DNA from 3 places in the Corallincola platygyrae genome. Region 3 is predicted to be linked to each of the others. Evidence: riboswitches for the same ligand, from Rfam matches in the RefSeq annotation. Region 3 holds a riboswitch; each other region holds the start of a gene.
What was found. A riboswitch is a leader RNA that binds a small molecule or an ion and turns the genes downstream of it on or off. The one in region 3 is predicted to bind cobalamin.
Positions count from the first base shown of each region.

Region 1 (3,280 bases), on a different contig from region 3:
TTCTTACTGCGGATCGCAGGGTCCTGCTCATACTGGGTATATAAACGCTCAAACTCATCCTGATCGGCGAAGAAGGCGTCATATAGACCGGGCACATCTGATGGGCTAAACAGAGAAATGTCGCCATTCTGCAGCAGACGCTGGTACATCAAACGGTTTAGCTGCACCCCGTAATCCAGATGACGGACACGGTTCTCTTCTACGCCCCGGTTGTTCTTCAGCACCAGTAGCTCTTCCGCTTCCAGGTGCCATAGCGGATAGAACAGGGTCGCAGCACCGCCGCGCACACCGCCCTGAGAACAGCACTTCACTGCGGTTTGGAAGTGTTTGAAGAAAGGAATACAGCCGGTGTGGTTGGCTTCGCCGCCACGAATTGGCGAGCCCAATGCACGAATACGACCACCGTTAATACCGATGCCCGCACGTTGACTGACGTAACGCACAATCGCCGATGTCGTCGCGTTAATGGAATCCAGTGAGTCACCGCACTCAATCAATACACAGGAGCTGAATTGGCGAGTCGGGGTGCGTACACCCGCCATAATTGGCGTCGGCAAAGAGACCTTAAAGGTTGATGCCGCCTCATAGAAGCGACGCACATAATCCAGGCGAATCGCTTTGTCGTAATTGGCGAACAGGCAAGCACCGATCAACAGATAGAGGAACTGTGGGCTCTCGTAGAACTCGCCCTTCACCCGGTCCTGCACCAGATACTTGCCTTCCAGCTGTTTCACCGCAGCATAGGCAAAGGTCAGATCTCGCTGATGGTCGATAAAGCTGTCCATCAAGGTGAACTCTTCCATGCTGTAATCCTGCAGCAGCTGGGCGTCATAACGCTGCAGGTCAACCAAACGACCGACATGCTGGTACAGCGATGGCGGCGCATACTGACCATAGGCCTTTTTGCGTAGGTGGAAGATAGCCAGGCGAGCAGCCAAGTATTGATAGTCAGGGGTTTCTTCAGAGATAAGATCCGCTGCCGACTTAATCAGGGTTTCGTGGATCTCCGTGGTGGTAATGCCATCATGAAACTGCAGGTGGGCTTTCAGCTCGACCTGACTCACAGATACCGTATCCAGACCTTCGGCGGCCCAAGTCAGTACTTTGTGGATCTTATCGAGATCTAATGGCTCATGGCGGCCACTTCGTTTCGCTACAGAGATATTCTTGCTGTTCACCTTGTCGAGCTCCTTTAACGACAAGGCAGGGGGAAGGTATGACGCCAGCCATGCAAATGATCGGGCGCCAACGTTTGTGTCTGGGCCAGGTACCGAGCATGGTCGAGCCACACACCGGATCACCCCGCCCGATGTTTGGTTATTCAGAAGTTGAGTGCTGATAAAAAGACTGCGAAGCACTCTTCACGGCAGGTCTCCTGGCTCTTGCGTCGTTGCCTTTGTTCGCCTTCCCAGAGGGGACTCCAGTGGCTAAAGAACATGGCTCTGCAATTACAGTTGCGGGGGCAGCTGTGGCTTAGTTTGGGTGGCTGTTTTCCACCTTACGCACCACATTCCCTATTAATCCGCGGTCTCTTTGTAGAAAGAGTCCTAAGGAACCGTTCGGCACATATAGTGGTTTAAGAATTGATTTAGGTCAACATATTGTGTCTGACAAATGAGAGAACGGTGATTTGTTGCACAAAGGTCGGGCAAAAAATCGGCGGTGATGTGTGGATCTGCAGCCACACAACCACCGCCGAATATTGTCAGAACAAGCAGAAATCACTGGTGCACTATCATGCCCTTCATGCTGTAAAGCACAAACAGCACCTCTTCCTGAGCGCGCTGGCCTACCTCGTTTTTCTGCAGTGCCGCTAAAGCATCATCCAAAACCGCAACAAACTCTTCGACGTCAATGTTCATTCCGGTGTGGGCGGTTTCCATATCTTGGCCCTCATATACCTGAGGGCCACCGGTACCTGTGATAAAAAATGCGGCGGCGCTGGCTTTCAACGCGGGAATATCGACGTTGGCGAATCGTTTGGAGATTCGGGGGTTAGTACAGTGGTTATCTACTACATCGCTGGCGATCCGGGTGATGCCTTCGGTACCACCCAATCTTTCATAGAGTGAAGTCGTCATCAAAGACTCCTTACTTTTCGTGCGTGTATTGAACGGTACTAGAAAGTTATAGCACTCCTTGGCAATTCTGCCCCGCCCAAGACATGCCGCCGAGTAGACACAAAAAGCATTAGCCAATACGAGTTCATGACGATAGCAATCTAGCCCTAAAACCGAAACCTAAAACCGAAGCCAAAAACCGCAACCCAAACTTTTAAGTCTGGCGCACTTCCATGCTTCATCCAGCCCCACCCTGCTTAACCGTAACCAAGCTTGCGCCCAATCAAACAACGCGCCAGTAAGCATCAGTTCCGACCGAAATCCACTCTCCAGTGGCTAGGCTCAGGATTGGACCCCTTTCTCAAGGCAGATGGATATGGCCATTTTCAAACGATCCTTCCGACTGATACACGGTATTTCAAAACTGATGATGGTGTTTATGCCGCTGGTGATATTGGCATGTGTGGCCATGGCTATATTTCATATTCACCAAGGGGCCAAACACTACGGCGCCATCGTCAAAAAGGACTCGGCACTGGTCGGCAGTGCCTATCACCAGATCGAAGACAACATTAAGCAACTTTCAGGTATCCAAGAGCTTAAGAAAGTCGAAGAACAATGGGTTTTAATCTACGACCGAGTGAAGTTGGAAGTAGAGAAAGACAAACAGATAATTGACGACACGTTCAAAGCCGAATGGGCAAAGATTAAAGCAGATGCAGCCAAGATTAACTCTGCGCTGGATGAAGTAAAACGCGAAACAGATCAGCTGGTGCATACGGCTCACCAGGTCTCCCATGCCCTGTTTGGCTTATTCGGTTTTCTAAAACCTCTGCTGAATGCGATAGCCAACAATGCATTGAGCGTCTTGGTTAATTCAATAAATCAGTCAGTTGGCGAAGTCGCCCTACTCAGCGGTGAGGTTGCGAAAATGATTGAAGATGGGGTTCAGGCCATAGAAGTTGAGCAGTTAGAAGAGCTGACAGATCGCCTGTTAGCCCTAAATACCAGCATCAAAGCCGACCTGGAGCTGCTTAACCTGTCACTGGACGAGCTGCGGGACCTGAAAGAAAAGTTGGCAGAGCAGAACCAACATCTACTGGATGAAAACGGTCTCCCCATTGGCTACCAGTTTGTTATCTATGGCCTGATCGCGTTCTTCCTGTCTCTGTTCTACTTTGCCTATCTCTATCTGCGTCACTGGTTCCTGGACCCGCTGG
Region 1 covers NZ_BAABLI010000008.1:254,924-258,203, reverse strand. Annotated here, with positions in the region: gene nrdA (class 1a ribonucleoside-diphosphate reductase subunit alpha) at 1-1,178, opposite strand, end outside; cobalamin riboswitch at 1,349-1,575, opposite strand; gene ABEA14_RS06805 (group I truncated hemoglobin) at 1,722-2,081, opposite strand; gene ABEA14_RS06800 (hypothetical protein) at 2,437-3,280, shown strand, end outside.
Region 1: linked by a shared signal. The riboswitch ahead of nrdA (class 1a ribonucleoside-diphosphate reductase subunit alpha) and the one ahead of ABEA14_RS09405 (ABC transporter ATP-binding protein) in region 3 are both predicted to bind cobalamin.

Region 2 (3,280 bases), on a different contig from region 3:
AAATCCACTCTGAATTCTCTCCCCTCTCTCACCAGTCGGTAGGTAAATTTTTCGGGATAAATATACATCTGCCACATGTTGCCGTTGGATTGGGGAATGCCTGCGGCTACAAACATCTCTTTAGTGGGTTGATCGGCAGGAAAGGACTGCACCTGAGGCCAGCCAGCATCCAGTGTATGGCCACCATACATTGTCAGCTCATCATGGCTGCCATCTTTATGGCGATGATCATGCTTAAGAGAAATACCTGAGCCAGTTTTGGTCAGGATCCAGGTGCGAGAATGATCATCACCTACATGAAAAGGTATTTGCAGCTGTGCGTCACTGCAACGCCTTACATGCATCACCAGCTGTTTATCTGTAAAGGCGTCACTTGGGTCGTTATCCAGGGTGATTTTACCTTGATACGCCTTTCCGCAGTGCTTGCTTAGATTTTCAAAAAACGCATCCTGACTGGCGACTGAAACCAACGGGGGCTCACTGGCTAACGCTAGTGTGGAAGATAGCGCTAAAACACTCGCGGTAATGACTCGATAGGATTTTTTTAAAGGCATGAGTGGTCACCAGACAGTTAGTTACGTCAGAAACGGATAGCAAGGTAACACAGACCCGCGAAGCAGTCGCGAGCGCTACCTGCCAGATTTCACGAGATCGCATTGGGTGATTAGTGCCAAACAATCAAGAAGGCTGTTGAGTTGCATTCAACATCACACTTTCATGCAGTTATTAAAACACCTTCCGCATTTTTGTCTTGAATCAAAGAAGCCCTACTTACCCAAACACCTCATCTAGTGCCAGCAAAAAATAGATGCCACTATATATAGGATTTCGGTCCAAAGCTGCACTAACAACGTTTGCAGGTGGATAATAGGGAATTCGGTGCCAAGCCGAAGCTACCCCCGTAACTGTAACTGGTAGGAAAACTGCATCCTCATGCCTGTTTCAATCAGGCAACGTCACTGGCTCAGAACTATATCAGGGCTGGGAAGGCGGCAGTCAATTCCGATACCAGAAGCCAGGAGACCTGCCGGGATCAGAGCGAGCCACGCTGGGCGGGGTGTACCAGCCATGCAAGTATCTCTATCTGCGACGACAGCGCAGATATGTCTGCATGCCCTACCCCACAAACTCCCAGACGGCTCTCAATAACAAAACTAATTAAGCTCTGGAGAGACCAATGCAGCAAGTCGTGATCAAGCGAGATGGAAGTCGCGCGCCCTTTAACCCCAAACGAATTCAAAGCGCGGTACAAAGTGCCTGTCAGGTCGTGGGTATTGGCTCAAGCGAACTTGCTGAAAAAGTCACAGAGCAAGCGATCAGTCGACTTTCCAACAACATCGACCTTCATATCGATGAGATCCAACAGGCAGTCGAAGATTGTCTGATGGCGAGTGAACAAAAGGCCGTTGCACGAGCGTACATCGAATATCGTCACGACCGTGACCTGGCCCGAGAAAAAGCCAGCCAATTAAACCAGGAGATCCGTGGTTTAATGGAGCAGAGCGACCTAAACCTGCTCAATGAAAACGCCAATAAAGACAGCAAGGTTATCCCTACCCAGCGGGATCTGCTGGCAGGCATTGTTGCTAAACATTATGCCCGTCGCCATATTCTGCCGAAGGATGTTGTTTCGGCACACGACAAAGGCGAGCTGCATTACCACGACCTCGATTACGCACCCTTCTTCCCCATGTTCAACTGCATGCTGATTGACCTGAAGGGCATGCTGGAAAACGGCTTTAAGATGGGCAATGCCGAAATCGATACGCCTAAGTCCATCGCTACAGCTACGGCGGTCACTGCCCAGATCATCGCTCAGGTTGCCTCACATATTTACGGTGGCACCACAGTTAACCGCATCGATGAAGTACTCAGTCCATATGTCACTGCCAGTTATGAAAAACACTTGGCCATCGCCAACGAGTGGAAAATCGATAACGCAGAAGCCTATGCTAGGCAACTGACTGAAAAAGAGTGTTTTGATGCGTTTCAGTCGTTGGAATACGAAGTAAATACGCTGCATACCGCCAATGGCCAAACCCCATTTGTGACCTTTGGTTTTGGATTGGGCGACAGCTGGGAAGCGCGCCTGATCCAAACGGCTATATTGAAAAACCGCATTGCCGGTTTAGGGCGAAACAAAAAAACAGCCGTTTTCCCCAAACTGGTTTTCGTAATTAAGCAGGGCTTAAACCGATTGGCGGACGACCCCAACTACGACATCAAACATTTGGCGCTGGAATGTGCCAGTAAGCGCATGTACCCAGATATCCTCAACTATGAGCAGGTTGTCAATGTCACTGGGTCATTTAAGACACCCATGGGGTGCCGGAGCTTCCTTGGCCAATATGAAGAGCAAGGCGAAGAGGTACATGACGGACGCAACAACCTTGGTGTAGTGAGCCTCAACTTGCCTCGTTTAGCACTGGAGGCTCAGGGTGATGAGACCCTGTTCTACCGACTACTGGACGACAGACTGCTACTCGCCAAAAAAGCGCTGGACTCCCGTATTGCGCGATTGGAAGGCGTAAAAGCACGCGTCGCCCCAATCCTTTACATGGAAGGTGCATGCGGCGTCAGGCTGAAGGCTGATGATGACGTGATCCAGCTGTTTAAGAATGGTCGCGCGTCGATTTCGCTGGGTTATATCGGTTTGCATGAAACCGTCAATGCCCTGTTTGGCGCTGATGACCATCTATTTGACGATAACACCCGCCAGCAAAAAGCTCAGGCGATTGTTGCCCACTTAAGGTTGGCGACCGAACGTTGGAAGCGTGAAACCGGGTTTGGTTTCAGCCTGTATGCTACACCGAGTGAAAATCTGTGTAGTCGCTTCTGTCGACTGGACACCATCAGTTACGGCGTGATCGATGGCGTCACTGACAAGGGCTACTACACCAACAGCTTCCATCTGGATGTTGAGAAAAAGGTAAATCCGTTCGACAAGCTGGATTTTGAAATGGCCTACCCGGCGATAAGTAGCGGCGGCTTTATTTGTTATGGCGAATATCCGAATATTCAGCACAATCTCAAAGCGCTGGAAGATGTTTGGGATTACAGCTACGAGCGCGTGCCCTATTACGGGACGAATACGCCTATCGATGAGTGTTACGAATGTAACTACCAGGGCGAATTTGACTGCACCAGCAAAGGTTTTACCTGCCCTAACTGCGGCAACCATGACCCAGCTAAAGTCTCGGTGACTCGGCGAGTCTGTGGCTACCTGGGCAGCCCAGATGCCAGACCGTTTAACGCGGGCAAGCAGGAAGAAGTTAAGCGC
Region 2 covers NZ_BAABLI010000016.1:123,428-126,707, reverse strand. Annotated here, with positions in the region: gene ABEA14_RS14585 (hypothetical protein) at 1-554, opposite strand, end outside; cobalamin riboswitch at 813-1,046, shown strand; gene nrdD (anaerobic ribonucleoside-triphosphate reductase) at 1,178-3,280, shown strand, end outside.
Region 2: linked by a shared signal. The riboswitch ahead of nrdD (anaerobic ribonucleoside-triphosphate reductase) and the one ahead of ABEA14_RS09405 (ABC transporter ATP-binding protein) in region 3 are both predicted to bind cobalamin.

Region 3 (3,280 bases):
AAACACTCTGCACAGACCGGCAACCGTAATACTTTTGCCAGCGTCTGACGTGGTTCCTTGGACCATCAGGGTAGGAGCATATTTACGCTGGCTCATCAGATCCCCTTACTGGCACGGCGGCGCAAAATGATCAGGAAGAACAGGCTGCCCAACGCCGACGTAATGACGCCAACCGGCAGCTCCTGATCGGGCAGTAGCTTCCTAGCCAGCACGTCGATCCAGACCATAAACAGGCCTCCGGTCAGACAGGTAGCCAGCAGGTTGCGCATCACATTGACGCCCAGCAGCATGCGCACCAGATGTGGGATCATCAGACCAACAAAGGCGATACCGCCACAGTAGGCCACCAGGGTCGCTGTTATCAGTGAGCTGAGCAGTAACATGCCGATGCGAAGTTTGGCGACATCGACACCCAGAGTGCGTGCACTCTCTTCACCGGCTAAAACGGCGTTTAATTGGCGAGCAAAGCCGAGAAACAGCACTAAGCTGGCGCCGGTTATTAGCAGCGGCAACCAAAGCGTGTCCCAGCTGGCACGAGTAAAACTGCCCAACGTCCAGAACAACACTGAGGCTGTGGCTGACGGTTCGCTGGTGTAGAGTGCTAGGCTGGTGACGGCGCTGAACATAAATGAAATAGCCACACCAGCCAGCAACATACGCTCGATTTGGTTGCCTCCGGGGCGGCTGCTCATGGCGACTACCAGAGCAACCGACAATGCACTGCCCACGAAGGCACCCATGGGCAGGGCGATAGTTGCGCCGAGGCCAAGGACTGCAATCACCATGACGGCACCAAATGAAGCGCCAGACGAGATCCCAAACAGGTAGGGATCGGCCAGAGGGTTACGAGTGACGGTTTGAAGCACTGCGCCGGAAAGTGCCAGGCCGGCCCCAGCGATAAACGCAAGCAGAACCCGGGGTAGGCGAATGTCGATAATGATCTTCTGTTTGATATGGCTGATATCGCATCCGCCACCCAACTGCGCGCAGGTGGCGCGCCATACATCGGCAAACTCTATTTGCGCGGCGCCGAAGCTGGCTGCCAGCATGGGTGACAGCAGGGCGATAATCACGAGAGCCGTGATGGCCGAAACGCGAAACATCGGAAAGCGCCAGAGCAACTCAGTCATCGGACACCCCAGACGAGTTGTTGCCATGATCGCCGGAACGGTATCCGTAATGGTAAGTGATCCTTGGGTGGCCATGGTCTGGGTGGCGGTCAATACTGCTGCAGACGCCAAATACGTTGGCCAGAGTGGCCTCAGTTAGCACTTGATCCGGAGAGCCTTGCTCAACCAGTTCTCCCTGATTGAGTAACAGCAATTGATCGCAGAATGCACTGGCTAAATTCAGATCATGGATGGAGGAGAGCACTGTGGTTCCCAGATGTTTGGCTAGCTCCAATACTTGGATCTGGTACCGCACATCCAAGTGGTTAGTGGGCTCATCCATCAACAAGAGTTTGGGGCGTTGCACAATGGCGCGGGCAATAAGTGCACGCTGTTTTTCACCGCCTGAGAGTTGGTCAAAAGGCTGTTTCGCCAATGCCGTCAGGCCGACCTGATCAATTGCATCATCGACCAGCGCGAGGTCCGCGGCGCTGTCAAACTCGAATGCGCGCTTATGCGGGGTGAGTCCCATGCGCACCACATCGCGCAACCTTAAACCAAAGTTGCCTGTGGTTTCCTGCAATACCACAGCAATCTGGCAGGCAATTTCACGGGCCGAACTGTGCCATATATCTTGACCATTTAGCTGTATACGCCCCTGCGTAGGACGGTTAACTCGGTACAGACAGCGCAGCAAACTGGATTTACCGGCTCCGTTGGGGCCAATCAGACCGACAAAGCTACCTGGGGCGATTGCAAAACTTATATGCTCAAGAATGGCACGCGCATCTGCCTGCCAGTGCAGATTCTCAACCTTAAGCAGTGAGTCTGCATCAGCATTGGCTGACTGCGACTGTCTTTGCGACGTTCGGGTGGATGTTTGCAACGTGATCCGCCTGGTACCTGTATCAGTATGCGTATACGGACAGATATTTGCTGAATACCAAATACGGGTCAGGTGGCGGGGTCATCAGGTGGCGCGCAGATGGCGCAAGACTGGATAACACTGCCCTGAGTAACCCGCTCAGGAAAAGCAAAAAGCCGTGTTTATACTTGCAGAGGCAGGTCTCCTGGCTCACAGCATTAGGACGTTTCGTCCCGGCTACATACCTTCCCAAACAACACAATCTGTTCAGTGGTTTCTCAAGTTGAGATTGTAGCGCTCTGTTCACAGTTGCGGGTACAGCCGCGGTATTACACCGCGTTCCCTTTTAAGCCTGTATGGCACCTTTGCAAGGTGTGTTGCTGCTGTCTCTGAGTTATCAGTTTTTGCGCAAGCCAACACATCAATGGGGCGAGATTATCCGGTAAAACTTATGTAACAACAAGTTTAGAACGCTCGTTTATGTAAAGGCTAGTGAGCCCAGGCCAACCCCACTACCGAGCCATTTTCGTAATGCCCACTGCGAACAGGGTGCAGGGGGAGAGAAGCTAACCCTTGAAGCAAGATCGCCAGTACGGATCCGTGAGTGACCACGGCGACGGCCTGGTCAACATGGTTGCCAGCGATATCCGCCAAGGTTTGTTCGCTGCGATGCCAAACATCTCTGACACTTTCGCCTCCCTGCGGCGTCGCGTCTGGTGAGCTATCGACGTGCAGATTACATAAGGCCAGTTGTTGTGCTGTCATTTCTGTCAGCTGCATCCCCTGAAGTGGACCGAAGTGGCGTTCTCGCAAACCTGGTAACTGGGTCAATGACAACTGGTGTCGGTTGGCAATCAATTGTGCAGTATCGTTGCAGCGTCCTAGGTCACTGGTGTAAATGGCACTCAATTCGGTACCTTCTAATAGCCTGGCGGCTTGTTTTGCCTGGTCCCAACCTTTATCGGTTAACGGGCTGTCGAGGTGCCCTTGCAGGCGAAGGGATTGATTCCATTCCGTTTCGCCGTGCCTGACCAGGTAGAGGTGTGTTATCGCCATCTCAAATCATCATCCATGTTACGTCTTGGGTAGCAATAGTGCTGCCAGCCACATGCTCATCGTGATGCTGGCTAACATCGTAGACAAAAGTACCGCGGCTGCCACTTGCGGTTCAGCCTGTTTATGCTGATGGGCAAATGCATAGGCGTTTATTCCCACCGGTGTAGCAGCTAAAAGAATGACAACTGCACCCACCTCGTAATCACTCGGCCGCCACCAATACCAAGTCATGACCCAAACCAGTAATGGC
Region 3 covers NZ_BAABLI010000011.1:43,578-46,857, reverse strand. Annotated here, with positions in the region: gene ABEA14_RS09415 (cobyric acid synthase) at 1-96, opposite strand, end outside; gene ABEA14_RS09410 (FecCD family ABC transporter permease) at 96-1,130, opposite strand; gene ABEA14_RS09405 (ABC transporter ATP-binding protein) at 1,123-1,995, opposite strand; cobalamin riboswitch at 2,153-2,356, opposite strand; gene ABEA14_RS09400 (histidine phosphatase family protein) at 2,464-3,030, opposite strand; gene ABEA14_RS09395 (AEC family transporter) at 3,049-3,280, opposite strand, start outside.